4 regions of the Mesorhizobium sp. B2-4-18 genome follow, and region 1 is predicted to be linked to each of the others. Evidence: predicted binding sites of a transcription regulator. Region 1 holds the regulator's gene; each other region holds the start of a gene.

Region 1 (7,117 bases):
TGACCCACCAGGCGGCGCCGCGCCAGACCAGCAGGCCACCCAGCGTGACGATGAAGGCCGGCACTTCGAGATAGGCGATGACGAAGCCCTGGAAGGCGCCGATCAAAAGCCCGAGCGCCAGACCGATGACCAGTGCCAGGACCCAGATCCATGGGTTGCCGAGTTCAAGTCCTACGAACCGAACCAGGAAATGTACCTGCGCAAAGCCCATGACCATGCCGATCAAGCCCTCGGCGGAACCGACGGACAGGTCGATGTTGCGCATGACGATGACCAGCACCATGCCGCAGGCCATGATGGCGACCGCGGACGTCTGCACCGACAGGTTCCACAGATTGCGTGGCGTGAGAAACGTGCGGCTGTCGAAATCGAGCGGATTGACGCCAAGACGCAGGCTCGAAATCACATGCAGCGCGACCCAGATCAGCAGCAGCGCGCCGATCATGCCGAGCATGCGGGTATCGATCTCGGTCGCCTTCAGGAACCGCGCGACCGCGCCGAGTTCCGACGCACGCGCCGTATCGGCCTGCGAGGTTGCGGTCGTGTCGGTCATGATGTCCTCCCAGCGGCTTGCCGCCTGACGCGGATGCCGGACCAGAGCCCAGAAGTTAGCCGCCAACGGCGGAAACACAAATCTTGTTGGGAAAACGCCGCGGCTTGGAAGCAATTCCGGGAAAAGTGCGTAGCGGTTTTTCGTCCGGAATTGCGAAAACAAGGAAATTGGAACGGCCAGTGTTCAGAACACTGACCGTTCCACGCCGCGGCGCTTCCGACTGTTCAGGCGATCAAGCTCAGTTGCAGGCCGCGACGCTGCCCGCGGCAACGCCCGTGCAGACTTCGTCCTTCTTGATCCAGCCGGCGTCGATGACGAGGTTGAGATTGTCCTTGGTGATGGCCACCGGGGTCAGGAACAGCGACTTTACGGTGTTGCCGCCAGGCGTCGTGAAGTCCTTCACGCCGGCGATGTCGGTCATCTTCTTACCGTCGGCGAGTTGCGAGGCGATCTCGGCGGCGTTCTTGCCGAGTTCGCGCGCGTCCTTCCACACGGATACGGTCTGGGTGCCGAGCGCGATGCGGTTGAGCGCGGCGTGGTCGCCGTCCTGGCCGGAGACCGGCACGGTGCCGGCGAGCCCCTGCGCCGTCAGCGCCGCGACGACGCCGCCGGCGGTGCCGTCATTGGCGGCGACCACGGCGTCGACCTTGTTGTCGTTGGCGGTGAGGAACTGTTCCATGTTCTTCTGGGCGTTGGCGGGCAGCCAGCCGTCCGTATAGGCTTCGCCGACATTCTTGATCTTGCCGCTGTCTATGGCCGCTTTCAGCACTTCCATCGAGCCCGAGAACAGGAAGTCGGCATTCGGATCGGCGCCCGAGCCCTTGATGAAGACGTAATTGCCCTCAGGCTTCACCTTGAACACTTCGCGGGCCTGCATGCGGCCGACTTCCTTGTTGTCGAAGGTCAGGTAGAAGACGTCCTTGTTCTCGACCAGGCGGTCATAGCCGACGACCGGGATGCCCTCGTCGAGCGCCTTCTGTACCGCCGGGCCGATGGCCGACGCGTCCTGCGCCAGGATGATCAGCGAATTGGCACCCTGCGAAATCAGGCTCTCGACATCGGTCAGTTGCTTGCCGGGGTTGGACTGCGCATCGGCGGAAATGTACTTGTCGCCCGCGGCCTCGATCGCCTTCTTCATGGCCGCCTCGTCGGTCTTCCAGCGCTCCTCCTGGAAGTTGGACCACGACACGCCGATGACCTTGCCCTTCGCCTGCGCGACCGACGCCAGCGTCAGCGACATGGCGACACCCGCCAGAATGGCGACTGTGAATCTCTTCATTATATCCTCCCTGCGCCCGCGTGTGGCGCGACCAAACTGGCCCTAAGGCCGGCACAAAGGCCCTATTTTTTCGAGCCTCGAAAAAACACTCGTCCATCGCCGGAACACTGTCAACATCGATTCTGACGGATTTTGAGGTGCCGGAAGCCTTTTTTCGAGCCCCGCAATAAATAAATGACAGCCCTAGCCGCTTCTGCCAGTATTCGACCCGTTGCCGGAGGTGTTCGAGGGGGCGTCAAGAACCGCGGCGACGGGGAGGAAATCATGTCGGTCGGAATCCGCCACGACGATCTGCGCCGGCGCAACCGCGCAATGGTGATTGGAGCCGTGCGCCGGGGTGGCCAGCCCTCGCGCACTGAGATCGCCGCCACCACCGCCCTGAGCCACTCGACCATATCGGCGATATCAGCCGACCTGATCGGCGAAGGTATCCTGAGCGAAGGCAAGCCGAACGAGGCCGGCTCACTGAAACGCGGCCGGCCGCAGGTGGGCCTTTGTCTCAACCCCGAGGCCGCGGCGGTCATGACCGTGGTGCTGTCGCTGAATTTCCTCTCCGTCGCCGTCATCGACTACGCCGGCCAGGTGATATCGGAGGAGCAGCGCCGGCTGGACACGCTGACCATGTCGCGCGAGGCGCTGATCGGCGAATGCGTGGCCATCGTCCGGCGCTGCCTCGAGGATCCCGACCTTGACGTCGCCAGCATCGCCCGCATCGCGCTGGCGATCCAGGGCATCACCGACACCGAGGCGCGCGCCATGCTGTGGTCGCCGATCACGCCACAGACGGACATTGCCTTCGCCGACATACTCGAAGCCGAATTCGGCATCCCCGCCACCATGGAGAACGACTGCAACATGATGGCTGTGGCGCTGCGCTGGCGCGACCCCGAGCGCTACCGCGACGACTTCATCGCCATCCTGCTCTCGCACGGCATCGGCATGGGCCTGGTGCTGAAGGGCGAGCTGTTCACCGGCACCCATTCCTCCGGCGGCGAGTTCGGCCACATGATCCATCGCCCGGGCGGCGCGCTCTGCCGCTGCGGGCGGCGCGGCTGCGTCGAGGCCTATGCCGGCAACTATGCCATCTGGCGTAATGCAGGAAAGATGGGTGAGGACGCCAAACCGGTCGACGTCAGCGACGCCGACATGCGCGCATTGGCGGCTACGGCGCGCGAAAGAGACGGACCGGAGCGCGAGGCCTATCGCAAGGCCGGCGAGGCGCTGGGCTATGGCCTTGGCAGCCTGTTCGCGCTGATCGATCCGGCGCCGGTTGCGATGGTCGGCGTCAGCGCCGCCGCCTTCGATCTGATCGAGCCGGCCTTGCGCGAGGCCATCGCCCAGACCGCCGGCGGCCAGCATTCGACGTCGATTTCCTTCGATACAGAGCCGAACGAATTGCCGCTGATCCGCGAGGGCTGCGCCATGCGCGCGCTCACCTTCGTCGACCAGGAGATTTTCGCGCCGGGCGTGCAGGTGAGATCCGGCAAGAACGTGGCCTGATCTCAATCCTCGCGAATTGCGTAGCCTGCGCCACGGATGGTGCGTATCACATCGGGCATGCGGCCATTGTTGACCGCCTTGCGCAGGCGGCCGACATGCACATCCACGGTGCGCTCGTCGATGTAGATCGTCTCGCCCCAGACATTATCGAGCAACTGGCTGCGCGAGAACACGCGGCCAGGATGGCGCATCATGAATTCGAGTAGCCGGAACTCGGTCGGTCCGAGCCGGATCTCGCTCTTCTTGCGATAGACCCGGTGCGATTCGCGGTCGAGCACGATGTCGCCGACCTTGAGCACGCTGGACAGCACTTCCGGTTTGGCGCGGCGCAGCAGCGCCTTGACCCGGGCCATGAATTCCGGCGTCGAGAACGGCTTGACCAGATAGTCGTCGGCGCCGGTCGAGAGGCCGCGCACGCGATCGCTCTCCTCGCCGCGCGCCGTCAGCATGATGATCGGCAATCGCTCCGTCTCGGGCCGCATGCGCAGGCGCCGACAGAGTTCGATGCCGGAAACCGCCGGCACCATCCAGTCGAGCACCAGCAGGTCGGGCACGTTTTCCTGGAGGCGTATCTCGGCTTCGTCGCCGCGTGTCACCACCTCGACCTGGTAACCCTCGGACTCCAGGTTGTAGCGGAGGAGCACGCCCAGCGGCTCCTCGTCCTCCACCACCATGATGCGTGGCGCGATCATCGATCGATCATCCCTGCCGTCAAGCCGCCGGCACCGACATCGCCGTCTCGTCCTGCTTCGGACGGTTGGCGGGCAGTTGCGTGCCGGTCAGCACATAATACGCATTCTCGGCGATGTTGGTCACATGGTCGCCGATGCGTTCGAGATTCTTGGCGCAGAACAAAAGATGCGTGCAAGCCGTGATGTTGCGGGGATCCTCCATCATGTAAGTCAGGAGTTCGCGGAAGACCGAAGTGTATTTGACGTCGATGCGTTCGTCGTCATTCCTGAGCTTGGCGAGGGCGGCGGCATCGCCGGCCGCATATTCCTCGACGACGCCCTGCACCTGGATCAGCACCAGCTGCGCCATGGAGTCGATGGAATGCGACAAGTCGCGCGGCGTGGCGGTGAGGCCGACCGAGCCGACGCGCTTGGCGATGTTCTTGGCAAGGTCGCCGATGCGTTCGAGATCGCCCGCCATGCGGATCGAGCCGACGACATGACGCAGATCGTCGGCCATCGGCTGGCGCTTGGCGATCAGGGTGATGGCGCGATCATCGAGTTCGCGCTGGCGCGCGTCCATGATGGCGTCGTCGGAGACGACGCGCTGTGCCAGCGCGTTGTCGGAATTCAGCAGCGCCTTGGTGGCGCCGCCGACCATCGTGCCGGCGAGATCGCCCATGTCGCTGATCAGCTTGCTGATCTGTCCGAGATCCTCGTCGAAGGCTGCGACTGTGTGTTCGGCCATGATCCTGGTCCTCGTATGCGTGAGATCAGCCGAAGCGGCCGGTGATGTAGTCCTGCGTGCGCTTCTCGCGAGGCGACGTGAAGATCTTCTCGGTCTTGTCGAATTCGACCAGCTCGCCCAGATACATGAAAGCCGTCTGCTTCGAGACGCGCGCGGCCTGCTGCATGTTGTGGGTGACGATGACGATCGTGTAGTCGGCCTGCAACTCGTCGATCAATTCCTCGATCTTGGCGGTCGACAATGGGTCGAGCGCCGAGGCCGGTTCGTCGAGCAGGATGACCTCCGGCTTGACCGCCACGGTGCGGGCGATGCAAAGCCGCTGCTGCTGGCCGCCCGACAGGCTGAGGCCGCTGGCATTGAGCTTGTCCTTGACCTCGTTCCACAGCGCGGCGCGTTTCAACGCCTGCTCGACACGGCCGTCCATCTCGGCCTTGCCGATCTTCTCATAGAGCCTGACGCCGAAGGCGATATTCTCATAGATCGACATCGGGAACGGCGTCGGCTTCTGGAACACCATGCCGATCTTGGTGCGCAACAGGTTGAGGTCCTGCGAGCGGTCGAGAACGTTCTGGCCGTCGAGCAGCACCTGACCCTCGGCGGTCTGCTTGGGGTAGAGCTCGTAGATGCGGTTGAAGACGCGCAGCAGCGTCGACTTTCCGCAACCCGACGGTCCGATGAAGGCCGTCACGCTGCGCTCGGGCAGCGACAAGGTGATGTCCTTCAGCGCCTTCGACTGGCCGTAGTAGAAATTGAGGTTCTTGACCTCGATCTTCGCCTTGGCGGCTGCCTCTGTCGCAATCGTCATGTCTGGAGACAACATCTGGCTCATTTGTCCTCTCTGCGTCCGGTCAGGCTGCGCGCAAAGATGCTGAGCGCGAGAACCGTCAATGTGATTATGAGTGCGCCGGTCCACGCCAGTTGCTGCCACTCCTCGTAAGGGCTGAGAGCGAACTGGAAGATGGTCACCGGCAGGCTGGCCATCGGCGCATTGAGATTGCTCGACCAGAACTGGTTGTTGAGCGCTGTGAAGAGTAGCGGCGCCGTCTCGCCGGAAATGCGGGCAATGGCCAACAATATGCCGGTGACGATGCCGGACATCGCCGCGCGGTAGGCCACCGAACGGATCACCACCCAGCGCGGCGCGCCAATCGCCGTGCCGGCCTCGCGCAAAGCGTTCGGCACAAGGTTGAGCATGTCCTCGGTGGTACGCACCACGACGGGAATGACCAGGATGGCCAGTGCCACGGCACCGGCGATGGCCGAGAAATGCCCCATCGGCCGTACCATCAATTCGTAGACGAACAGGCCGATGATGATTGAGGGCGCCGACAGCAGGATGTCGTTGATAAAGCGCACCACGGTGGTGAGCTTCGAAAAGCGGCCATATTCGGCCATGTAGGTGCCGGCCAGCACGCCGATCGGCGTGCCGACGACGATGCCGATAATGGTCATCACGATGCTGCCGTAGATGGCGTTGAGCAGGCCACCGGCATCACCGGGCGGCGGGGTCATTTCCGTGAACACTGAGAGCGAAACGCCCGACAGGCCCTTATAGAGCAGCGCGCCGAGGATCAGCGCCAGCCAGGCAAGGCCGATGCCGGCGGCGATGACGCAGAGCGTCATCATCACGCCGTTCTTGCGCTTGCGGCTCTGGTGAAGCGATGCGGCTGTCGACATCGGTCAGACTCCGGTACGGGCATCGATGCGCATCAGCATGTAGCGGGCGATGGCAAGGATGAGGAAGGTGATGACGAACAGGATCAGACCGAGCGCCACCAACGAGGAGGTGTAGAGATCGCCGACGGCTTCAGTGAATTCGTTGGCGATGGTTGCCGAGATCGTCGTTGCCGGCGCGAACAGCGAGGCGCTGATCCGGTGGGCGTTGCCGATGACGAAGGTGACCGCCATGGTTTCACCGAGTGCACGGCCGAGCGCAAGCATGACGCCGCCCATGATGCCGATGCGGGTGTAGGGGACGACGACCCGGCGTGTTACCTCCCAGGTCGTGCAGCCAATGCCGTAGGCGGACTCCTTCAGCACCGGCGGCACCGTATCGAACACATCCTTGGTGATCGAGGTGATGAAAGGCAGGATCATGATGGCCAGGATCATCGCCGAGGTCAGCAGGCCGATGCCATAAGGAGGCCCGGCAAACAGGCTGTTAAGGCCGGGAATGCCGTGGAACACGTTGATGATGAAAGGTTGCACTGTCGTCTGCAGGAACGGTGCCAGCACGAACAGGCCCCAGATGCCGTAGATGATCGAAGGAATGCCGGCCAGCAGTTCCACCGCCATGCCGATCGGGCGCCGAAGCGGACGCGGGCAAAGCTCGGTAAGAAAAATGGCGATGCCGATGCCGAGCGGCA
Region 2 (7,117 bases), on a different contig from region 1:
CCAGGCCCGAACCGGCACGGGTTTCCGCTAAAGGCTCTTCTTGTAACCAATATGGCTGGCACTGAAGCCGAGCCCTTCATAGAAGCGGTGCGCATCCGCTCGCCCCTTGTCGGTGGTGAGCTGCACAAGGCCGCAGCCCCGCGCCCGGCACTCGTCGATCGCCCATTCGAACATCTTCTTGCCGACGCCGTCGGAGCGCCTGCCGCTGACAACGCGAACCGCCTCGATCTGCCCGCGCCAGCCGCCCTTGCGCGAAATACCGGCAAGGAAGCTGATCTGCAAGGTGCCGATTACCTCCGCGCCATCCACGGCCACGGCAAGCAGCTGATTGGGATCGGCATCGATGGCGTTGAAGGCATCGATATAACCCTGCGCCAACGGCAACGAGGCGTCTTCGCGGGCGGCACCCAGCGGATCGTCGGCGAGCATGGCGACGATGGCTGGCAGGTCGGAGGCTTGCGCCTTGCGGAATTGGATGTCGGTCATGGACGTGAGATACGGCCGCCCGGCGCTGGCGGCAAGCCGCTGATGGAATGGATCAATGGGCGGCAGGACAATGAGGGGCGGCGCAACCTCTCGAGGTTCAATCCCCGTCGCCCGCGGGCTTCGCCTTGCCGCACTGCGCCAGCACCTTGCCGATTGCCCCACTGGAACCCTTCAGCGCAAAACTGATCGAACCATATTTGGCAGCGCTGACCGACACGTCCCCCTTGGACCGCAACAGGTCGAGCAGCGGGTCCCCCTTCTCCAGATCGACCACGAAATAATTGTACATCGCCTCCAGCTGCAGGGTCTTGGTCACCGTCTTGCCGTCGGCCTTGAAGTCGAACGCGCCGCTGATGCCCGGTTCCAGTTGTTGGCCGCTGGCGCCCAGATCGTAGCTCAGCACCGGTTTGTCGTAGCAATTGAGCATCAGATAGGCGTCGCCCTTCGGCCCGCCGCAGACCGAAGCGGTCAGCACGCTGCCACCCTCGTCTTCCTCCATCTTGGCGCTCCAGCCGCCGCAGGATGCCGCGAAGGCCGATTGCGAGCCAAGCACCGCCGCCAAGGCACCGGCGGCAACGAGATTTCTTCTCATGACTTCCCCCTCCGGGCCATTTGCAGCGCCCGCCGGCAGCATATAGGAAAAGCCGTTGAATAGCGTTGCCTGAATGGCAGGGCCGCGCGCCTCGGAGAGAGCAGTGTTGAGAGCCTGTGTTCGCCTGTATCTTCCGACCGCCGCCCTGGTGGCCTTGCCGCTTGCGGCGCATGCCGAGTGGAAGCCTGTCGAGAAGGTCGAGACCTACGCCATTTCAGGCCAGTCCGGGCTCGAGCTCTACCGGTCGATTGGCGAGAACGGGCCGAATGTCGGCATTACCCGCGCCATTGCTCACACCAATTTCAAGCTGACCTGGACCAGGGATTATCAGCCGCGTGCCGGAGCCTGCGTGCTGGTCTCGGCCAAGCCAAAGCTCATCATCACCTACACCTTGCCCAGCCCCTCCTCGCCGCTGCCGTCCGCCATCCAGAAGAACTGGGAGGTTTTCCTCGCAGGCGTCAGCGCCCACGAAAAGGTGCATGGCGCGACCATTGTCGACATGGCGCGCAAGATCGAGGCGGCGACGGTCGGCCTCACCGTTCCCGACGATCCCAAATGCAGCAAGATCCGGGTCGAGATGACCAAACGCCTGTCCGCCCTTTCGCAGGCGCAGCGGCAGGCAAGCCGCGATTTCGACCGCATCGAACTCGGCCAGGGCGGCAATCTGCAAAAGCTCATTCTTGCCCTGGTCAATGGCGGCTGAGCCACCGCGCCTCGCGGCGCGGTGGCATATTCGCGGTTCGCTCCGCCCTAGCGGCTGAGATTAAGCGCGGCTGACAAATCCCCCATCGGCGGCTCGCCATTGGCGGCCAGCGCCTTGTCGCGGGCGACGATGCCCGTCAGCACCGGCAGATCGTAGCGCGCGGTGATGAAGCGCAGGATCGACGTCGTATCGTATTGCGTGTGGTCGACCGTGCCCATCCTGGCATAGGGCGAGACGATGAAGGCCGGGATGCGGTTGCCCGGGCCCCAGCGGTCGGCCTTGGGCGGCGCGACGTGATCCCAGAAGCCGCCATTCTCGTCATAGGTGATGACGACCAGCATGTGGCTCCATTGCGGGCTCTTCTCCAGATGCGCGACGAGGTCGGCCAGATGCCGGTCGCCCGATGTCACGTCGGCATAGCCTGAGTGCTCGTTGAGATTGCCCTGCGGCTTGTAGAAGGCGACCTGCGGCAGCTTGCCGTCGTCGATCGCCTTGATGAACTCGGCGCCATCCAGGCCGCCATCCCTGAGATGCTCGGTGCGCGCGGCGGTGCCGGGCGCGTAGGCGGCGAAATAGTTGAACGGCTGGTGGTGGAACTGGAAGTTCGGCACCGGCGTGGCGTTCTTGCCGTCGAGGGTCGCCTGCCAGGCGCCGGCGTACCAGGCCCAGTCGACCCCCTTCAGCGACAGGAGATCGCCGATGGTGATGTCGTGCTGCGGCGGCAGCGTGGTGGGCGCGGCCGGATCGGCCAGCGCCTTGTCACCGCCCTCGGCAGGCTTGTTGGCGCTCGGCTCGTAAGGCGGCTGCATGGTGTTGACGGCGTAAAAATCGGGCGTGATGGCGCCGTCATTGACGAATTTCGGCACACCGCCCAGCGCCGACGGCGGCGAATTGTCGGCCACCTTCAAGGTCGTGCCGTCGGCCTCGACCACCGCGATCTGGCCCTTGATCGGACTGGTGTCGGCATGCGGATAGAACGGCGCGCAGGCGCAGGCGAGCTGGAAATGGTTGAGGAAGGAGCCGCCAAAGGCGCCCTGGAAGAAATTGTCGGCCAGCACATATTTCTTCGCCACCTGCCACATCGGCAGGCTCGAGCCGTCATAATGGCCCATGACCAGCCCGCCGGAATCGGCCCAGGCGACGAATTTATCGTTCTTGCCGCCGTCGATCTGCATCTGCTCCTGGTAGAAACGGTGCCACAAATCGTGGGTGATGACATTGGTGCCTTCGTTGAAGCCCTTGGGATCGTCGATGGCGAAGGCCGCGTTGGCAAGATGCGCGGTCTGCGCCTCCGTCACCACGGGCGTGACGCCCTTTCCGGTCAGCCCGCCCCAGGCCGGCGGCAGTTCGGTCAGCGGCTTGCCGTCGCGGTCGAGCTGGCGCGCCTGGTCGGCCGAGACATTGGCCAGTCCATTGGCGCCGGGGAAGCCACCATAAAGATTATCGAAGCTGCGGTTCTCTGCATAAATGACGACGACGGTGTCGATCTTGTCGAAGCCGGGAGGTGCGGCATTGGCGGCCGCAAGGGGAAACAAGGCCGAACCGGCCAGACAGAAGGAAGTGAGGAACTTGGGCCTCGTCATGGAAAGACCTCGTGGCTTGACTGTGGCTATGGGGCTTATGCGGCTATGGCGCGGGAACCATGGGCAGCTAACGTGGATGCCTTGTCACCTTTGTGACATCCGCCGCCGCGGCGAACACGGTTTCGTGAGCACTGGGAGCGGTCATCAATCCGTTGCACTGCGTTCTTATTTCCGGGCCAAAGCGGACCGTGCCCCATGATGATGAGACGATGGAAAAGCCTGGTGATCGCGAGTGCCGCGATCTCGACCTTTGGCTTTGCCGCACCCCCGAATACGGCGGGGCCGGACGGCGTCCATCCCGGTCCGCTGTCGCGTGGGCAAGCCTTCGCACGCGCCGAGGCGCTGACTGCCTTGGGGCGAAAGATGTTCTTCGACCCGGCGCTCTCGGCGTCGGGAAAACAGGCCTGTTCCTCCTGCCACGATCCACGCCATGCCTTCGGTCCGGCCTCGGCCACACCGGTCGAAATGGGCGGCCCGAACCTCGACCAGTCCGGCGTGCGCGCGGTGCCGTCGCTGCGCTACATCCAGGCCGCGCCCGCCTTCACCGAGCATTTCCACGATTCCGAGGACGAGGGCGACGAGAGCGTCGACAATGGCCCGACCGGCGGTCTGACCTGGGACGGCCGCGCCGATCACGGTGTGGACCAGGCGAAAATCCCCCTGCTCTCGCCGTTCGAGATGGCAAACAAGGATGCCGTGGCGGTCACCGCCGCCTTGCGCAAGTCAGCCTATGCCGATGACTTCAAGGCAACCTTCGGCAACGATGTCTTCGACCGCCCGGACGATGCCTTCGACGCCGCCGCCGAGGCGCTTGGCACGTTCGAGCAGAGCGCGGTCGACTTCTACCCCTATTCCAGCCGCTACGACGCCTTCCTCGCCGGCAAGGCGACGCTATCGGCGCGGGAACTGCATGGCCGCGCCCTGTTCGAGGACGAGGCGAAAGGCAATTGCGCCTCCTGCCACCTCAGCGAACCGGCCAATGACGGTGAGCCGCCGCAATTCACCGATTTCGGCCTCATCGCCATCGCCGTGCCGCGCAATCCGGCCATCCCGGCCAACGCCGACCCGACCTATGTCGATCTCGGCCTGTGCGGTCCCCTGCGCACCGATTTCCGTGGCCGCACCGACTATTGCGGCCTGTTCAAGACACCGAGCCTGCGCAACGTGGCGCTGCGCAAGAGCTTCTTCCACAACGGATATTTCCACACGCTGCGCGAAGCGGTGGCCTTCTACGCCAGCCGCGACACCGACCCCGGCCGCTGGTACCCGAAAAACGCTTACGGCACGGTCGACAAATATGACGATTTGCCAAAGGCTTACTGGCCGAACCTGAATCAAGACCCGCCCTTCGACGGCAAGAAACCCGGCGACAAGCCGGCGCTCAACGATGCCGAGATCGACGATATCGTGGCGTTTCTGCAGACGCTGACGGATGCGGATCAGGCGGCGAAGCGGTCGCAGTGAACTGGGAAGCCACGTCGTAAGGGTCGCTAGTTGACGTGGGGATTAGCCGAAGCCCTCCCTCCCTTCGTCATCCTAGGGCGGAGCAAGGAGCGAAGCGACGCGGCGCAGACCCTAGGATGACGAAGGGAGGGAGGTCTTCGACTAATCTGAGAGGTATTGGACCGCCGCCAGCCGCCCCTCACAGCGCCCGGATCACACCCCCATCCACGCGGATATTCTGCCCGGTAATATACCCTGCCCCGTCCGACGCCAAAAATGCGATCGTCGCGGCGATCTCCTCTGATGTGCCGTAGCGCTGCATCGGCACGTTGTCGCGGCGCTCTTCGGTGGCGGGCAGGCTGTCGATCCAGCCGGGCAGCACATTGTTCATGCGCACATTGTCGGCCGCGAAGGTGTTGGCGAAAATCTTGGTGTAGGCGGCAAGGCCGGCGCGGAACACGGCCGAGGTCGGGAACATCGCGTTCGGTTCCGCCACCCAGGCCGTCGAGATGTTGATGATGGCCCCGCCCTTCTGCTTGACCATCTGCGGCGCCACGATGCGCACCGGCCGGATGACGTTCATCAGGTAGACGTCCATGCCGGTGTGCCACTGCTCGTCCGTGATCTCCAGGATCGGCGCGCGCGGCCCATGGCCGCCGCTGTTGACCAGCACGTCGATGCGGCCATAGCGCTCCAGGGTCAGGTCGGCGAGCCGCTGCAGATCGTCGTTCGACTGGTTGGAGCCGGTGACGCCGAGCCCGCCAAGCTCCTTGGCCAGCGCCTCGCCCTTGCCGGACGAGGACAGGATGGCGACCTTGAAACCATCCGCCGCCAGCCGCTTGGCCGCCGCCGCCCCCATGCCGCTGCCGCCGGCCACGATCACGGCTGTCTTTTCTACACTCATCGGATTTCCTTTTCAGATTGGCGGGAGCTACGGTTTCAGCGGTCCTATAGCCGGTTTGGCCGCGCAGTTCGAACGAGAAAGCCTGAATCGAGCTGCAGAAAACTTGCGCGGTGAGATGCGCCCTATCCTTCAACCGTCTCCAGCTCGCTCAGCAGCGTGCCTTCCATGTCGGGCTCGTCGCCGGAGCAGACGCACAGCATCTCGGCGTCGCCCTCACCCACCGACAGATAGGCGTGGCCCATGGTGGAATCGATGTAGACGCTCTCGCCCGCTTTCAGCCGCACCGGCGCGTACTGGTCGGTATGCAGTTCGATCTCGCCCTTGAGCACGATCAGGAATTCCTCGCCGGCATGCCTGGTCAGCGGGCCGAATTCTTGCGGCGTGCGGGCGCGCGCATAGGCGTGGATCGGCACCATGCGCTTGCGCACCAGGTCGGTGGCGAGATACCGGTAGTCATAATTTCGGGTCAGCTGGCGCAGCGTGTTGGACTGCGAGGTGACCGAGCGGCGGGTGCGCGCTGCCGGCTGCTTGCGGTCGCCGCTGAGCAGTTCCGTCACATGGATGCCGAGCCCCTCGCAGATCTGCAAGAGCTTGTCGTAGCTCAGCGACATCTGGTCGTTCTCGACCTTGGACAGCGTCGACACCGCGACCCCGGTGAGCGCGCTGACCTCCTGCAAGGTCCAGCCATGCGTCTTTCTCAAAGCCCGCAGACAATCACCGAGATTCGGTTGCTCCGACATTGTCAGCTCCATGGCGGCGGTCGGGCCGCTTGCCCCCCTAGGTAGTCGAACTCCCCGCCGTCATCAACAATACCAAGAATTTTCTTATACGCTAAATATTGACTGTATACGAAATTATTTTTACGACTGACGGATGCAGTCGAAATCGTCCCAGAAAATCGCCGTCATCGGCGGCGGCATTGCCGGCCTCTCGCTTGCCGCCGAGGTGGCGGCCTCGGCCGAAGTCACCGTCATCGAGCGCGAGCCGCATCTCGGCTACCACGCCAGCGGACGCTCCGCCGCTCTGTTCACCGAGACCTATGGCAACCGCCTGGTGCGCGGGCTGACGCTAGCCAGCCGGCAGGCGATCGTCGAGGGCGGTTTCGTCGCCCACCGGCGTGGCGCGCTGCATGTCGGATGGACCGGTGACGATGCCGCCATCGACAAGCTGGCTCGTGATTTGCAGGCGCTGGTGCCATCAGTGCGCCGCCTCTCGGCGGCCGAGCTCCACGCGCTGGTTCCAGTCATTGCCCAGCAAGCCACCTGCGGCGGCGTCTATGAGCCGGACGCGGTGGATGTCGACACGGACAAGATGCTGGCGACCTGCGCGTCCAAGCTCAAAGCCAGCGGCGGCACCATCCGCACCGGCGAGGAGGTCCGCTCCATCTCACGCGACGGCAGCGCTTT
Region 3 (7,117 bases), on a different contig from region 1:
CCAGCAGAAGGTCGTGCTCGGCAAATGGCTGGCCATGAACCCGAAGGTGATGATCCTCGACGAGCCGACGCGCGGCATCGATATCGGCGCCAAGGCCGAGATCTACGGGCTGATGCGGGCATTGGCCGACGCCGGCGTCGCCGTGCTGATGATCTCTTCCGACATGGAAGAGGTGATCGGCGTCTCCGATCGCATCGCCGTCATGCATGAGGGCCAGATCTCGGGCATTCTCGACAAGGATCAGTTCAGCCAGGAAAACGTGCTTTTGCTCGCGGTGGGCAAACAGGCGAACAGGCCGTAAGCGGAGACGACGATGACAAAGAAAGATCTCGGCCTGCTGATCCTGATCCTGGTGGTCGGGGCGATCGTCGCCATCATCAATCCGCGCTTCCTCTTGCCGATCAACCTCGCCAACACCTCGAACCTGATCGGCCTGTTCGGCATCCTCTCCATCGGCCAAGCGTTCGTCATCATCACCGGCGGCATCGAACTGTCCGTCGGCTCCGTTGTCGCGTTGCTGGGGACGCTGTTCATCGACTTCATCGCCGTGCGCGGCATGGGATGGCCTGTTGCCTTCGTGCTCATCCTGGTGCTCGGCGCCATCATCGGCCTGGCACATGGCTGGCTGATCACGCGGCTCAAGCTGCAGCCCTTCGTGGTCACCTTGTGCGGGCTTTTGATCTATCGCGGCGTCGCGCGCTTCTACACCGCCGACGGCACCGCCGGTTTCGCCTTCGGGCAGAATTTTCCCGATCTCGAATTCCTGACCGCCGGCCGCTCCTGGGGCGTGCCGAACTCCTTCTTCGCGCTGATCGTCATCGCCATCGTCATGTGGGTGGTGCTGCACCGCTCGGTGTTCGGGCGCTATCTCTACGCCATCGGCAAGAACGAGGAAGCGGCAAAATATTCCGGCATTCGCACCGGCCGCGTCGTCATGGCGGCTTACGTCATCTGCGGCGTGCTTACCGCGCTGTCGGCGATCTATTTCGCCATGTACACGCGCTCGATCTCGCCGGCCAGCCACGGCCAGTTCTACGAGCTCTACGCCATTGCGGCCGCGGTGCTTGGCGGCTTCTCTCTGCGCGGCGGCGAGGGCTCGCTGATCGGCGTCATCCTCGGCACGGTGCTGCTGCAGGAACTGCAGAACCTCGTCAACCTGCTCGGCATTCCCTCCTCCCTCAACTTCGCGGTGATGGGTGGCGTCATCCTCATCGGCGTGCTGGTCGACCAGCAATGGGGTGTGTTCCGGGCGCGCCGGCGGATGGTCGATGCCGCCCGTAAGGGCGCGGTCGGCGCCGCCGCCGAATAGGTTCCTCCCGGCAGAAATAGCTTACCGGTGCTGGGAGCTGACGGGGTGGCGTGCCTTTCGCGGCCACCCTCTGGTTATCAGCCATGCGGCTTGACTGAAATTACCTGCCGCCCTGGCGCGCGGCGCGGCGAACGCTTTGCAACAGGATGGCAAGGCAGCCGACCAGCAGCAGCCCGCCGCCAAGCAGCGGCGGCAGCGCGAGCAACTTCACCGCCGCGGTCACGGCGGCCACCAGGACCAGCGCCAGCAGCGCCAGATTGCCGTCATCGACGAACATGCCGAAGACTTCCCTGGCAACGAGACGAAGGACGTTCATCGGGCGAGCCCTCCGGCTGCCGTTGGACTGATGCCGCGCAGCCAGCGCACCATGGCGAAGGACGCTAGCGCGACGATGGCGAAGATGGCCAGCAGGGCAAGATCGGCGCCAGGCCAATCGGCGCCGATGCCTTCGCCGGTCCAGAAGATACCAAAGCTGGTCAGCATCAGCCCGACCACGAATTTGAGCGCATTCTCGGGCACGCGCGCCAGCGGCCGGTGGACGGCCAGGCCGACAAGCATCACCAGGACGAAAGCCGCCAGCGCACCCATGCTGGCGTAAAATGTCTGCCCATGCGCGGCGCCGACGGCAATGACGATGAACACCACCTCGACACCCTCGAGCAGCACCGCCTTGAACGAGGCCAGCCCGGCGAGGTAGTCGGCGCGCCGGTCGGCGGCCTGCCGGTGCAGGGCCGCGGTTTCCTTGGCGAAGGCCGCTTCCTCGTCATGCAGGGCAATGACGCCGACGCTGCGCAGGATGGCTTTTCGCAGCCAGCGCATGCCAAACAGGATGAGCAGCACCCCGACGACGAACTGCAGGGTGGTGATCGGGACCAGCGCCAGCAGCGGGCCGAAGGCCAGCACCAGGGCCGCCAGCACCGCCAGCGCCAGCGCGGCGCCGGTCAATGCCGGGCGCCAGCTGCGTGTCACCCCCACCGCGAGCACGATGGTGAAAGCTTCGACGACCTCGACCAGGGAGGCGAGAAATGCCGCCGTGACTGTCGAGAGGATGGGTGTCAGTGTCTGCATGAAGCTTCCTGTCTGGCTCGCCCCTGATTCCTGGGGCGAATTCCCGGAGCGTAATCCAGAATCACCCTATGCGGCCAGCAGCCCGGAGCATTTCCAGCGACAGCGCAAGCAGGCGGGTGAAACAAGTCCGGATCAGATCAGGCCCGACATGTCGGAAAACGCCATGGCCTTGCGCAGCACTTCGGCGAAACGCTCGCCGGCCACTTCGCGCGGACCGCTGTTGTCGATCGACGTGACGCCAGGGCCGGACAAGCTCATATTGGCGCTGCGCGCCAGCCGCGCCAGCACCTCGCCGCGCGACTCGCGGCCGCGCATCGCCAGCCGCTCGGCCAGCACCTCGGGCGAAGCGGTGATCTCGACGATCGCCAGATTGGCATAGCGCTCGCGCAAGGTGGGGATGATCGCGCGCGACACGTTGGCGACGGCGACATGTCCATTGGAAACAGACCAGTCGACATCGGCAGGCAGGCCATAGCGCAGGCCATGCGCTTCCCAGGAGATGGCGAAAGCGCCGTCGGCATCGGCCTCGGCGAAGGCGGCGTCGGCCAGCGTATCGTGGTCTTCGCTCGCCGCATCGCTCGGCCTGGTGATGACGCGGCGCACGAACTCCAGCTGCGTCTCGTCGGCAAACAGCGCCTTGGCATAGCCGATCACCGTGTCCTTGCCGGCACCGCTGGGGCCCACGACAGCGACAAAGACGCCGTGACGGATCGGAAAGGTTTCGGCGGACAGTTCGCGCTCGATCGAGGCCGACACCATCATGCCACCCGGCGCCCCTGCCGCCAGACGGTGCGCACGACCGGAACATGATCGTCGACGCGCACGCGCACCAGATCGGCGCGACGACCCTGCTCGATGACGCCGCGGTCGTCGAGGCCGACTGCCTGCGCCGGGTTTTTGGAAACCATGGCGACGGCCTGCGGCAGCGAAATGCCTTCCACCATGTCGCCCAGGAAGAAGGCCGACTGGATCAGGCTGAAGGGAATGTAGTCGGACGACAGGATGTCGAGCAGGCCATCGCTGGCCAAGGTGCGTGCCGAGACATTGCCCGAATGCGAGGCGCCGCGCATGACATTCGGCGCGCCCATCAGCACGCCGAGCCCGGCGGCCTTCGAGGCCCGCGCCGCTTCCTCGGTGGTCGGGAACTCGGCGACCCGCACGCCCTGCTCGATGGCCTCGTCGACATGAGCGGACGTCGCATCGTCATGGCTGGCGAGCACGATGCCGCGCTCCTGGCAGGCGGCGGCGATGAAGACGCGGTTCGGCCCGGAGTTGCGTGCCGATTCGTCCATCCGCTTCTCGCAGAATTTCTGGAAATCGCGATCCGAGAGTTTCAGCTTGCGCTGGTAGTAGTAGGCATAGGTTTCAAGGTTGACGAACTGGCGCTGGCCCGGCGCGTGGTCCATCAGCGACGCCAGCTTGACCCGTTCGTCACCGTCGAAATTGGCGAATGCGTTGAGGCAATCCGGCGCTGAAACCTCGCAGCGAAGATGCAGGAAGTGATCGGCCCGCAGACGATCCCGCGCGACGCTGTCCTCGATCGCATCGGCCAGCTTGCGGATGTCGTCCAATGTCAGGTCGGCGTCCTCGTCCATGCCGACGCGCAAGGCATCTAGCACGGTCGTGATGCCGGCGGTCGCCACCTGCGCGTCATGGGCGAGCACCGCGGCGATCGGGTTCCAGCGCACTTTCGGCCGCGGCGCATAATGGCCCTCGAGATGGTCGGTGTGGAGTTCGACCAGCCCTGGAATGATAAAGTCGCCGCCCATGTCCTCGCCGGTCCGGGCAGCACCGGCATCGATGCCGGCGATCAAGCCATCGCGCAGCACCAGTGAGCCTTCGACGATCTCGTCGGCAAGAACGATGCGGGCGTTGGAAAGAACAGTTTCGGCGGTCATTGCGGGTAGTCCTTGGTTCTTGCAGTCGGGTTTCGTTCAGGCGGTTTTCCGGGCCGGGCGGCGTCCGAGCGCGTGCTGGGAAAGCACCATGAATGGCGCCCCCGGCTCGGGTTCGACGAACAATGTCAGCGCGTCCACGAGCACGGGCTGGCGCAACACATCGGCGAACAGGCTGTCGATCGCGGCGCGCAGGCGAGGGCTTTCCTGTGGGCCGGCCCGGCCGGACAGGGTCATGTGGAAGCGGAAGGTCTCGAAGACATAGGGATAGCCCCATTGGCAGAGATTGCGAAACTCGGCCGGCTTCAGCGAATCCGGGCTGCGCCGCTCGATCTCGGCCTCTGACAGCGGTGCGCGAAACCGGTCGAAATCGCGTACCACATTGTCGGCGAAGCGGTTGAGCGGCGGCAGCGGCCCTTCCGGCACCAGCGCGAAGAAGCTGTCGATCTGGCTGACGATAAGGCGCGGGATCGTGACGACAGGCGTAACCTCGGCAAAATGATCCAGCGCCGCGCGCAGCGAGGTCTCGGTCTCCGTGGCAGCCAGGTGGAAGGGCGCCTTCAGCGTCGCGTGAAAGCCGTAGCGGCGTGCCGAGGCGGTGTGGAAGGCCACTTCCGCCGCCGACAGATCGGCAACGGCCTCAACCGGCCTGGTCGCGGCACCGAACGGATCGCGGCCCAGCCAGTCGGCGGCGATGCGCGCCAGCGGCTCGTCCTGCCGGGGGGTGAAATAAATGGCATAACGCATGGGAAGTCCTCGTCAGAACCGTTGCCATAGGTGATTTCCATGACGGATTGACGAAGCTTTGACGGGTTTTAGAAGGCAAATCGACCCCTAGGGTCCTTAGCCGACGATTTTTCCCAGCTGGACCAATAAGTTCGGCCGGAAACGCGAGACGGTCAGGCCTTCATCAACCACTCGTGCTCGGGCGCATTGTGGAATTTCCAGGTCCGCTTCGGTCCGGCCATCACATTGAGATAATAGAGGTCATAGCCGTGGCAGGCGGCACAGGGGTGATAGCCCTTGGGCACCAGCACCACATCGCCGTCCTCGATCGCCATGGCTTCGTCCAGCGCACGATGTCCGCTTTTGTCGGCATCGGTGTAGACGCGCTGGAAGGCAAAGCCCTGCGGCGGGTTGAGGCGATGGTAATAGGTTTCCTCCAGATAGGATTCGGCAGGCAGATTGTCCTGGTCATGCTTGTGCGGCGGGTAGCTCGACGTGTGACCGCCGGGCGTGATGACCTCGACGACCAGCAACGAGTCGGCCGGCTGGCCTTCCGGCAGGATGTTGGTGACGTAGCGCGTATTGGTGCCCTTGCCGCGCACCTCCTGGCCGAGATCGTCCGGTCCGATCACCCGGACCGGCAGGCCACCGCCAAGACCAGGCGCCGAGCAGACGCCAAGTTCCAGCTCGGTATCGGCCGTTACCGACCAGTCCGATCCCTGCGGCACGTAGACCGACCACGGCTTGCCATCGAAGGGCGACATGCGCTCGCCGAGCAGGCCGAGATCCTTGCCGCCGGCTTTCGCGGTACCCTTGCCGGTCACGAACACCAGGCAGACTTCGCGGTCGTCCGTCTTTCCCGAGGCGCTTTCGCCCGGCTTCAGCCGATGCAGGTCGAAACCGACATAGGTCCAGCCGGCGCTTTTCGGCGTCACATGGGCGACGCGGCCATGGCCCTTGTCGGCCTTGACGAGCAGTTTCGACATTTTGTCTCTCCTATCCTAGCCTTCCAACTTCGTCATCCTGGGGCGGAGCAGGAGCGAAGCTCCGTCGCGAAGACCCTAGGATGACGAAGCGAGGGGCGTTTCGGCCAATCGCCGACGTGTGCGATCCGTTACGCTCGCAGTATCCAATCCACAAAACTGCTCGCGCCATGGACCGCCTATTCCTTCGGATCGGCCGGAGGCTTCGTCTCGTCGGCCGGCTTATAAAGATAAAAAAATTGCCAGGCGCCGTAGCCGGCAAAGCCGAGCGCGATGACGCCCCAGAACGGCGTGCCGGTGGCGAACTCGATGACCGACCAGATGAGGCAGACCGCGACGACGGCGACACGCCGCCACAATGGCCGGAAGAAGGGGTGCTCGGAATCTTTCATCTGGCCAGCCTACAGCAAGCCCGGCCTGGCGAGAACCCGATCAGGCATTCGGAAACCCTTGCGTCTCCACCGTGTAACCGGCTGATGTCATCACCCGCATCAGCTCCTTGTGGCCAACCTGCGCCATCTTCAGCGGCGGGTTCTTCTTCGGGTCCTGCTCGGCCTCGACCACGAACCAGCCTTCATAGCCGTGGTCGGCGAAGCGCTGCACGATGGCGCCGAAATCGAGCGAACCGTCGCCCGGCACGGTGAAGGCGCCGAGCGCCACGGCATCGAGGAAGGACTGCTTCGTACGGTCGAGCTTCTCGATCACGCCCATGCGCACGTCCTTCACATGGACGTGGCTGATGCGCTTGTGGTGGTTGTCGATGGCGCGCAGCACGTCGCCGCCGGCAAAGGCGAGGTGTCCGGCATCGAGCAGCAGTGGGATGCCTTCGCCGGAATGGCGCATGAAGGCATCGAGCTCCGGCTCGGTCTCGACCACAGCCGCCATGTGATGGTGATAGGACAGCGGCATGCCTTGCTCGGCGCACCATTCGCCGAATTCGGTCAGGCGCCGCGCGTAGGCCTTCATCTCGTCGCCAGTGAACTTCGGCTTGGTGGCGAGCGGCTTGGAACGGTCGCCCTGGATCGAGCGGCCGACCTCGCCATAGACGATGCAGGGCGCGTCGACTGCCTTGAACAGGTCGATCATCGGCTGGATGCGGTCCTTGTTGGCAGCCATCTCCTCATCGACCAGCGTGC
Region 4 (7,117 bases), on a different contig from region 1:
ATCAGCCGTTCGGCGTTTCAGGCGCCATGTTCGCGCGCTGGCGCGGCATGCCAAGGCCGGTGTCGGGCGGTTCGCCGGCAGCCGGCCTGTTCTCGATCATGTGCAAGCTGCGCCAGCCGCCGAAGCGGTAGTAGATCGCGGCCAGGATCAGAGAGGTGATCGAACCGGCCGGAAAACTCCACCACAGCGCTTCCTCGCCGATCACGCCGCGCATGTAATAGGCAAAGCCGGTGCGCACGACGAGCAACGAGATCACCAGGATGATCAGCGGCGGCATCACGGCACCCGTGGCGCGCACCGTGGCGAACAGCACGATGGTGATGCCGAACAGGATGAACGACCAGGAAGCGGCCGTGTTGATATGCGCGGCGATATCGATCGCCGCGCTGTCGCTGCTCAGGAACAGGCTCAGGATCGAACGGTCGAAGACCCATAGCAGCGCGACGAGGGCGCCGGTCAGGACAAGGTTGAAACCGACGCCGGAGGCGGCGATGCGGCCGATCCGGTCCCAGCGACCGGCGCCGACATTCTGCGCCGCCATGGAAGAGACCGCGGCGCCGATGGCGAGCGCCGGCATCTGGATGTAGGTCCAGAGCTGCGCGGCGATACCGTAGGCGGCGGCGACCTGCGAACCGTAGGAATTGACGATGCCCATCACCGTCAAGGCCGCCGCCGAGATGACGATCATCTGCAGGCCCATCGGCACGCCCTTGAAGACGACGATGCGCAGCAGCGCCGGATCCGGGCGCAGCAGGACGAGATTGGCGCCGGCCAGCCGCAACGGATGCTTGCGCGCGTAGAGCACGACGAGGATGGCGACGACGCTCACGGTCTGGCCGATCAGCGTCGAGGTGGCGGAACCGGCGATGCCGAGTTCAGGAAACGGGCCGATGCCGCGGATGAGCAGGGGATTGAGCACGATGTCGAGCACGACCGCCAGCGCCATGAAGATGAAGGGGGTGCGTGAATCGCCCGCACCGCGCAGCACGGTCATGACGAAGGACAGAAGGTTCATCATCGGCACGGCGACGAAGATGATGCGCAGGTAGGAGCGTGCAAGCGGCAAGGCGTCTGCCGGCGTGCCGAGCGCGCCCAGGATGGCGTCGACCCAGATCCAGCCGCAGACCGCGAACACCACTGAAACGAGGAAGAAGAAGGTGGCGCTGGTGCCGACGATGCGGCGCGCCTCGGGCAGGTCGCGGGCGCCGACCGACTGCGCCACCAAGATGGTGGCCGCCATGCCGATGCCGAACACCGTGCCGAGGATCAGGAACAGGACGAGGTTGGCGTTGGACGTCGCGGTCAGCGCCGACTCGCCGAGGAAGCGGCCCACCCAGACGGCGTTGACCGAGCCGTTCAGCGATTGCAGCACGTTGGAGCCGAGCACCGGCAAGGCGAAGAGCAGCAGCGTGCGCGGGATCGGGCCGCTGGTCAGGTCGCCGGTACGCCGGCGTGCGGGCATTTTTTCGTCCATGGCAGCCAACCTGGCAAATGTGACTCTGGCCCGCGACGATATCGCAGGCCGGACCGAGATGCACCCTGCGCCGAGGAGCAGTGACCGTTCGATCGGCCGGGCTCGCCGGAATGGAATTCGGTCGGCAAGAACGCGTCGTCCGGCTGCGTGCGCTTATGAACCAGGACATCATCGACCTCCCGCTCATGTGTTCGTGCGGCCCAACCTGTCGGCAGCCGGCAAGATCATGGCCGTGTCGAGCAGGACGGCCGAGCCGATCGATGCCGGCGTGCCGAAGGACGCGGAATTCCTGAAGTAGGCCTTCACGACCTGCTCAAGCGGACGCGCCAGGCGCGCCCGCTTGAGCAGTGATCGTTACTTCTTGCCGAAACCCGGCAGCGTGACCTGATAGACCAGGAACATGGTGTCGACATCGGCGCCGTCATCGGCCTTGTAAGGCGCGCCGACCTGGAAGCCGCCCTGGGCGAGGAAGTCATTGTCGTTGCCGACGAACAGGAAATAGTCGTCGGGCAGCTTCGGGTCGAGGACGCTGGCCAATGACATGGCCTCCCATTTCTCCGAAAGCTCGTTGTGGTCCTTCGCGCCGCCATTATGCAGGCCGAAGTGGCCAAGCGCGGTGGCGTCGTTAATGTCGATGAACGGTGTCAGCTTGGCCGGCGTCACCGAGGGATCAAGCACGCCCTTGGGCGCGACCGGCTTGTCGGCCGCGTCGAACGCGCCGCCCGCGATGTCGGTCGCGCCGGAGACGTCGACGATGTTGATCTGGCGGTAGAGCGAAGCGTCACCCTTCTTTAAGCCCTGGCCGTTGCCGCTGTCGCGCGCCAGCATCAGGAAGGACGTGGCCGAAAGCGCCACGATCTCGCTCTGCGCGGCGATTTTAGTCTTGCCCTTGGCATCCTTGAACACCGGCAGCGGCACGACATATTCATGCGCGAGCTTCAGATGGGCGAGGTCGGAAGCATCGTAGACCAGCGCCCGCGTGTTCTGCCGTGTCGAGGGTGAATCGCCGCCATCCTGCCTCGGCGCCGACTGCAGCACGGCGATCAGGAACTTGCCGTCCGGCGTCATCGCCATGCCTTCGAGGCCCTGGTTGTTCTGGCGCCCGGTTTCGGGATCCTTCGGATCAGGGTCGGCGGCGCCCGGGCCGGGATTGTCGGAGGAGAAGTTCGGCGCTCCCTTGCGCATCGGCACGAGAGCCGCAGGCGGCTGGGTCGCCGACATCAGGCGGCCTTGCGCGGAGAACCTGTAGATGTTGGGGCCGTACTCGTCGGAGATGAACATCGAGCCGTCCGGCAGCCGCACGATGGCTTCATTGTCGAGCGCGAGCTTGCCATTGGTGGCGACGGGCAGCATGGGCATGTCGCCGGCCGCGGCGCGTACGTCCGACAGCGGATCGAGGCCGGTGGCATCGGCGCCCTTGTCGTCTGTGAGAAGCATGGTGTCGGCAAGCGTCGCCTTGACGCCCGTCTGTTCCTGGCCGGCGGCGGGAGCAGCGCCCGGCGCGACAGGCGTGAACTCGATGGCGATGGTGTTGAGGCGCGGCCGGTAGTCGGTGGTGCCGGCGACATTGTAGCCACGGTCGGGCAGTAGCCAGAGCGATCCCTTGTAGGTGCCGGCATCATGCGTCCAGCCCGAAATGTCGATCGCCATGCCCGAGCCCGAGCCGAAGGTCTCGCCGAACTTGTCGCGCTGGTCGGCCGGGATGCGGCCGACGCCGACAAGGCCCTTGTTGATGTAAGCCACGCCATCGGCAAGCGCCGGGGTGAGGGCGGTGAACAAGGCCAGCGCGACGCCGAGCGAGGCGGTTCGGTACAGGTGTTTCATGGACAATCCTCTTTATGACGAAGCACGCCGGAGCGGCCGAAGGAAAAATGAAAAAGAGGTGCCGCATCGATGATGCCGCGCGTGCCTCCCCGAAAGCGATCTAAGGCGTCAACATGATGCTTGCGTGACAGTGCGCCATACGGGTCCGCCGGTCTCTCCATGTGCAGATAAAAACCAGGAGAGCGGGAATTAGTGACCGCCCATAGAGCGTGTTTGGCGTAATAGACACTTATGTCTAGTACGGATATGATGCCGGCTTCGAACTGACCGCGAGCGGAAGCCTTGAAGCCGCACTATCGCGCAGTGGTTATCGGGGGTGGCTTTGTCGGCGCCTCGGGCGGATTTGGCTACCACGATCGGCAAGAGCGTCGCGCTGGCGTTGGTGGACGACGGTTTCGCCGGGGAGGGGATGGCGCTTTGCGTGCACATTGTCGGCGTCGCACGGACGGCGCGGGTCATCGCGGCCTCGGCCCTACGGTCCCCAGGGCAGGGCGATGCGGCAATGAGGAGGAGTTTCTGATGGTCGATGACGCTGCACGGGATACCAGGCGCGAACGCCGGCGCGGACGCATGGGCGAGGCAGGCAGCGAATCGAGCCGCAAGCCCAATTACCGGTCGCTGAAGAATCCATTCCTGCCGCAGCCGATCTTTTCCGACGACCAGGTGGCGTCGATCCACGACACGGCGCTGCGCGTGCTGGAAGAATTGGGCATCAAGGTGCTGTTGCCCGAGGCGCGCGAGATGCTCGCCCGCGCCGGCGCCCTGGTCGACCCCGACACCGACATGGTGCGCATCGGCCGCGACATGGTGGCGGCAGCCTTAGCCTCGGCGCCGCGATCGATCCACGCTTATGCCGGAGCGCGCAATCGCGACCTGTCGCTTGAACTGGGCTCGATGACGTTCCTGGCGGGCTCCGGCGCGCCCAACGTCACTGATCTCGAGCGCGGCCGGCGGCCCGGAACGCTGGTCGCCTTCGAGGAGTTGATCAAGCTGGTGCAGCATTTCGACGTCTTGCACATGCTGGGGCCATGCATCGAACCGCAGGACATCGACAATCGTTTCCGCCACTATGCCGTCAACCGGGCGCAGCTGACCCTGTCGGACAAATTTCCGTTCGTGTTCGCGCGCGGCACGCCGCAGGTCGATGACAGTTTCGAGATGATCAGGCTGGCGCGCGGGCTGTCCGAGGACGAGTTCCGCTCGGGCGCGCATTGCTACACCGTCATCAACACCAACTCGCCGCGCCAGCTCGACATTCCGATGGCGCAAGGCATCATCGATTTCGCCAAGGCGGGCCAGGTCCTGATCATCACGCCGTTCTGCCTGGCCGGTGCGATGGCGCCGATCACCGTGGCCGGCGCGCTGACCTTGCAGCATGCCGAAGCGCTGGCCGGGCTGACGCTGGCGCAGATCGTGCGGCCGGGCGCGCCGGTGGTCTACGGTTCCTTCTCCTCCAATGTCGACATGAAATCGGGCGCACCGGCCTTCGGCACGCCGGAGCACGTCAAAGCCACGCTGGGCGCAGGCCAATTGGCGCGCTTCACCGGTCTGCCCTGGCGCTCGGGCGGCGGCAGCGCGGCCAACATTTCGGACGCGCAGGCCGCGCACGAGACGCAGTTCGCGCTATGGGGCTCGGTGCTGTCGGGCGCCACCGTCTGCATCCACGCGGCCGGCTGGCTGGAAGGGGGCTTGAGCGTTTCCCTGGAAAAGCTGGTCACCGACATCGAGGCGCTGCAGACGCTCGCGGAACTTTGTGCGGCGACCCCCGGCGACGACGACGCAATAGGCTTCGAGGCGATCGCCGAAGTGCAGCCGGGCGGCCACTTCTTCTCGGCCGGCCACACCATGGCGCGCTACCGCACCGCCTTCTACGAGCCGCTGGTGGCCGACTGGTCGAATTTCGGCAACTGGACGCAAAGCGGCTCGAAGACCGCCACCGAACGCGCCACCGGCATCTGGAAGCGCACCCTTGCCGATTTTGAGCCGCCGGCCGCGGCGGCCGCCACGTCAGGCGTGCTCGACGCGTTCATCGCGCGGCGCACGGAAGAGGGCGGCGCTGCGCCAGTGTCGTGAGATAGTTCGCGGATCCATCATCCCGAATTGTGGCCGTGATCCCGGAACCCGCGGCGCGTCCCGCGCATTCATGGATGCGGGCCAATGCCTGGCTCCATCCGTGAGCCGTTGAGGGAGGACGACATGGGTTTCGACCAGTACCACGAACCGCCGGAAGAATTGTCGCAGGAAGTGCGGACCTTTGCCCGCATGATCACCTCGCTGATCGAGGAGGCGGAAGCGATCAGCTGGTACGAACAGCGCATGTCGGTCGAGAAGAACCCGCAGGCCAAGGCGATCATGAAGAACGCGCAGAGCGAGGAGTTCAAGCATTTCGGCATGGACCTCGAATTCCTGCTGCGCCAGAAGACGGACTGGCGCGTGGAACTGAAGGAAATCCTGTTTACGACGGGCGATATCGTGAAGGCCGGGGAGCGGGGCGAGAAGAAGGTGGATTGAGGCGGGACGTCAGCCTTCGAGGCTGGCAGCCTCACACTGGCAGCACAAACCCGTCCAGCACGCGCTTCTGGCCGGCCTTGTCGAAGTCGATGGTCAGCTTGTTGCCCTCGATGGCTGAAATGTTGCCGTTGCCGAATTTCTGGTGGAAGACGCGGTCGCCGACGCTGAAGGCGGACGGCGTGTCGGAGACGGATTTGGCGACCAGCTCGCCATCGATGGTGCGGCCCTTGACGCTGGTACGGCCGGCGCCGTAGCCAGAGTCTGTTTCACCATAGCCGATGCGTTCGACCTGATGGCCCGAGCGCGTGCCCCAGTTGCGGTCGGTCGCCTCGGTGCGGTTGGCCTGCGCACGCTGCCAGCCCGGCGTCGAATAGGTGTTGGAGAAGGCGCCGGATTTTTCCCCGCCGCCCGAATTGCCGCCGATATTGTCGAAGCGCGAGGCGCCATAGGGGTTCTGTCTTCCCGCCCCCTGGCCGCCGCCACGGCCGGATGCGAACGAGCCGCCGCCATAGGGATTGCCGTAGCCGCCATAGGAGTTGCCGGCTTCGGCGACCTCGACATGGGCTTCCGGCAGTTCCTCGAGGAAGCGCGACGGGATGGTCGATTGCCAGAGCCCGTGGATGAGGCGGTTGGAGACGAACCAGATATGCAGGTTCTTCTTGGCCCGCGTCAGCCCGACATAGGCGAGACGCCGCTCTTCCTCGAGCCCCGAGCGGCCGCCTTCGTCGAGCGCGCGCTGATGGGGAAAGAGGCCTTCCTCCCAACCGGGCAGGAAGACGGTCTCGAATTCGAGGCCCTTGGCCGAATGCAGCGTCATGATGGAGACGGCATCGAGCCCGGCATTCTGCTCGGCATCCATGACCAGCGCGACATGTTCGAGGAAGGAGCGCAGTGATTCGTACTCCTCCATCGAACGGATCAGTTCCTTCAGGTTCTCAAGCCGCCCGGGGGCTTCCGCCGAGCGGTCGTTCTTCCACATGTCGGTGTAGCCGCTCTCCTCGAGAATGGTCTCGGCGAGTTCGGTGTGCGGCGTGGTTTCCAGCGCCTTTTGCCAGCGTTCGAAATTGGCCGCGACCTCGCGCAGCGCGGCGCGCGGTTTCGGCTTCAGCTCGTCGCTTTCCGCCAGTGTACCCGCCGCCTCCAGCATCGGGATGCGCAAGGCGCGCGCGGTGTCGTGGATCTGGCGGATGGTCGCTTCGCCCAAGCCGCGCTTGGGCACATTGACGATGCGCTCGAAGGCGAGGTCGTCGGTGCTGTTGGCGACGACGCGGAAGAAGGCCAGCGCGTCGCGGATTTCCATGCGCTCGT

The links. Region 1 encodes PhoB, which activates phosphate uptake and scavenging genes when phosphate is short. Its sites were predicted from a motif close to TGTCATNNANCTGTCAT; they were not measured.
Region 2: a site for PhoB is predicted at 3,447-3,463, ahead of FJ527_RS23155 (acid phosphatase). Genes of this name have one in related genera too.
Region 3: a site for PhoB is predicted at 5,059-5,075, ahead of FJ527_RS24550 (DUF1045 domain-containing protein). Genes of this name have one in related genera too.
Region 4: a site for PhoB is predicted at 3,412-3,428, ahead of FJ527_RS06280 (esterase-like activity of phytase family protein). Genes of this name have one in related genera too.

What each region holds. Positions count from the first base shown of each region.
Region 1 is NZ_VFUW01000003.1:70,273-77,389, forward strand. Features, by position in the region: gene FJ527_RS07400 (sugar ABC transporter permease) at 1-553, opposite strand, end outside; gene xylF (D-xylose ABC transporter substrate-binding protein) at 792-1,832, opposite strand; gene FJ527_RS07410 (ROK family protein) at 2,097-3,332, shown strand; gene phoB (phosphate regulon transcriptional regulator PhoB) at 3,335-4,024, opposite strand; gene phoU (phosphate signaling complex protein PhoU) at 4,044-4,751, opposite strand; gene pstB (phosphate ABC transporter ATP-binding protein PstB) at 4,777-5,580, opposite strand; gene pstA (phosphate ABC transporter permease PstA) at 5,577-6,428, opposite strand; gene pstC (phosphate ABC transporter permease subunit PstC) at 6,432-7,117, opposite strand, start outside.
Region 2 is NZ_VFUW01000010.1:143,148-150,264, reverse strand. Features, by position in the region: gene FJ527_RS23170 (GNAT family N-acetyltransferase) at 28-486, opposite strand; gene FJ527_RS23165 (hypothetical protein) at 584-1,078, opposite strand; gene FJ527_RS23160 (DUF922 domain-containing protein) at 1,185-1,781, shown strand; gene FJ527_RS23155 (acid phosphatase) at 1,829-3,364, opposite strand; gene FJ527_RS23150 (cytochrome-c peroxidase) at 3,560-4,828, shown strand; gene FJ527_RS23145 (SDR family oxidoreductase) at 5,007-5,711, opposite strand; gene FJ527_RS23140 (XRE family transcriptional regulator) at 5,834-6,451, opposite strand; gene FJ527_RS23135 (FAD-binding oxidoreductase) at 6,585-7,117, shown strand, end outside.
Region 3 is NZ_VFUW01000011.1:189,897-197,013, forward strand. Features, by position in the region: gene FJ527_RS24520 (sugar ABC transporter ATP-binding protein) at 1-301, shown strand, start outside; gene FJ527_RS24525 (ABC transporter permease) at 314-1,309, shown strand; gene FJ527_RS24530 (hypothetical protein) at 1,410-1,625, opposite strand; gene FJ527_RS24535 (COG4280 domain-containing protein) at 1,622-2,377, opposite strand; gene phnN (phosphonate metabolism protein/1,5-bisphosphokinase (PRPP-forming) PhnN) at 2,510-3,139, opposite strand; gene FJ527_RS24545 (alpha-D-ribose 1-methylphosphonate 5-triphosphate diphosphatase) at 3,136-4,275, opposite strand; gene FJ527_RS24550 (DUF1045 domain-containing protein) at 4,312-5,019, opposite strand; gene iolB (5-deoxy-glucuronate isomerase) at 5,172-5,984, opposite strand; gene FJ527_RS24560 (DUF3329 domain-containing protein) at 6,161-6,373, opposite strand; gene iolE (myo-inosose-2 dehydratase) at 6,414-7,117, opposite strand, start outside.
Region 4 is NZ_VFUW01000002.1:559,080-566,196, reverse strand. Features, by position in the region: gene FJ527_RS06290 (MATE family efflux transporter) at 2-1,462, opposite strand; partial or broken gene FJ527_RS29550 (L,D-transpeptidase) at 1,574-1,653, shown strand; gene FJ527_RS06280 (esterase-like activity of phytase family protein) at 1,829-3,298, opposite strand; gene FJ527_RS06275 (trimethylamine methyltransferase family protein) at 3,818-5,371, shown strand; gene FJ527_RS06270 (hypothetical protein) at 5,495-5,809, shown strand; gene FJ527_RS06265 (UvrD-helicase domain-containing protein) at 5,841-7,117, opposite strand, start outside.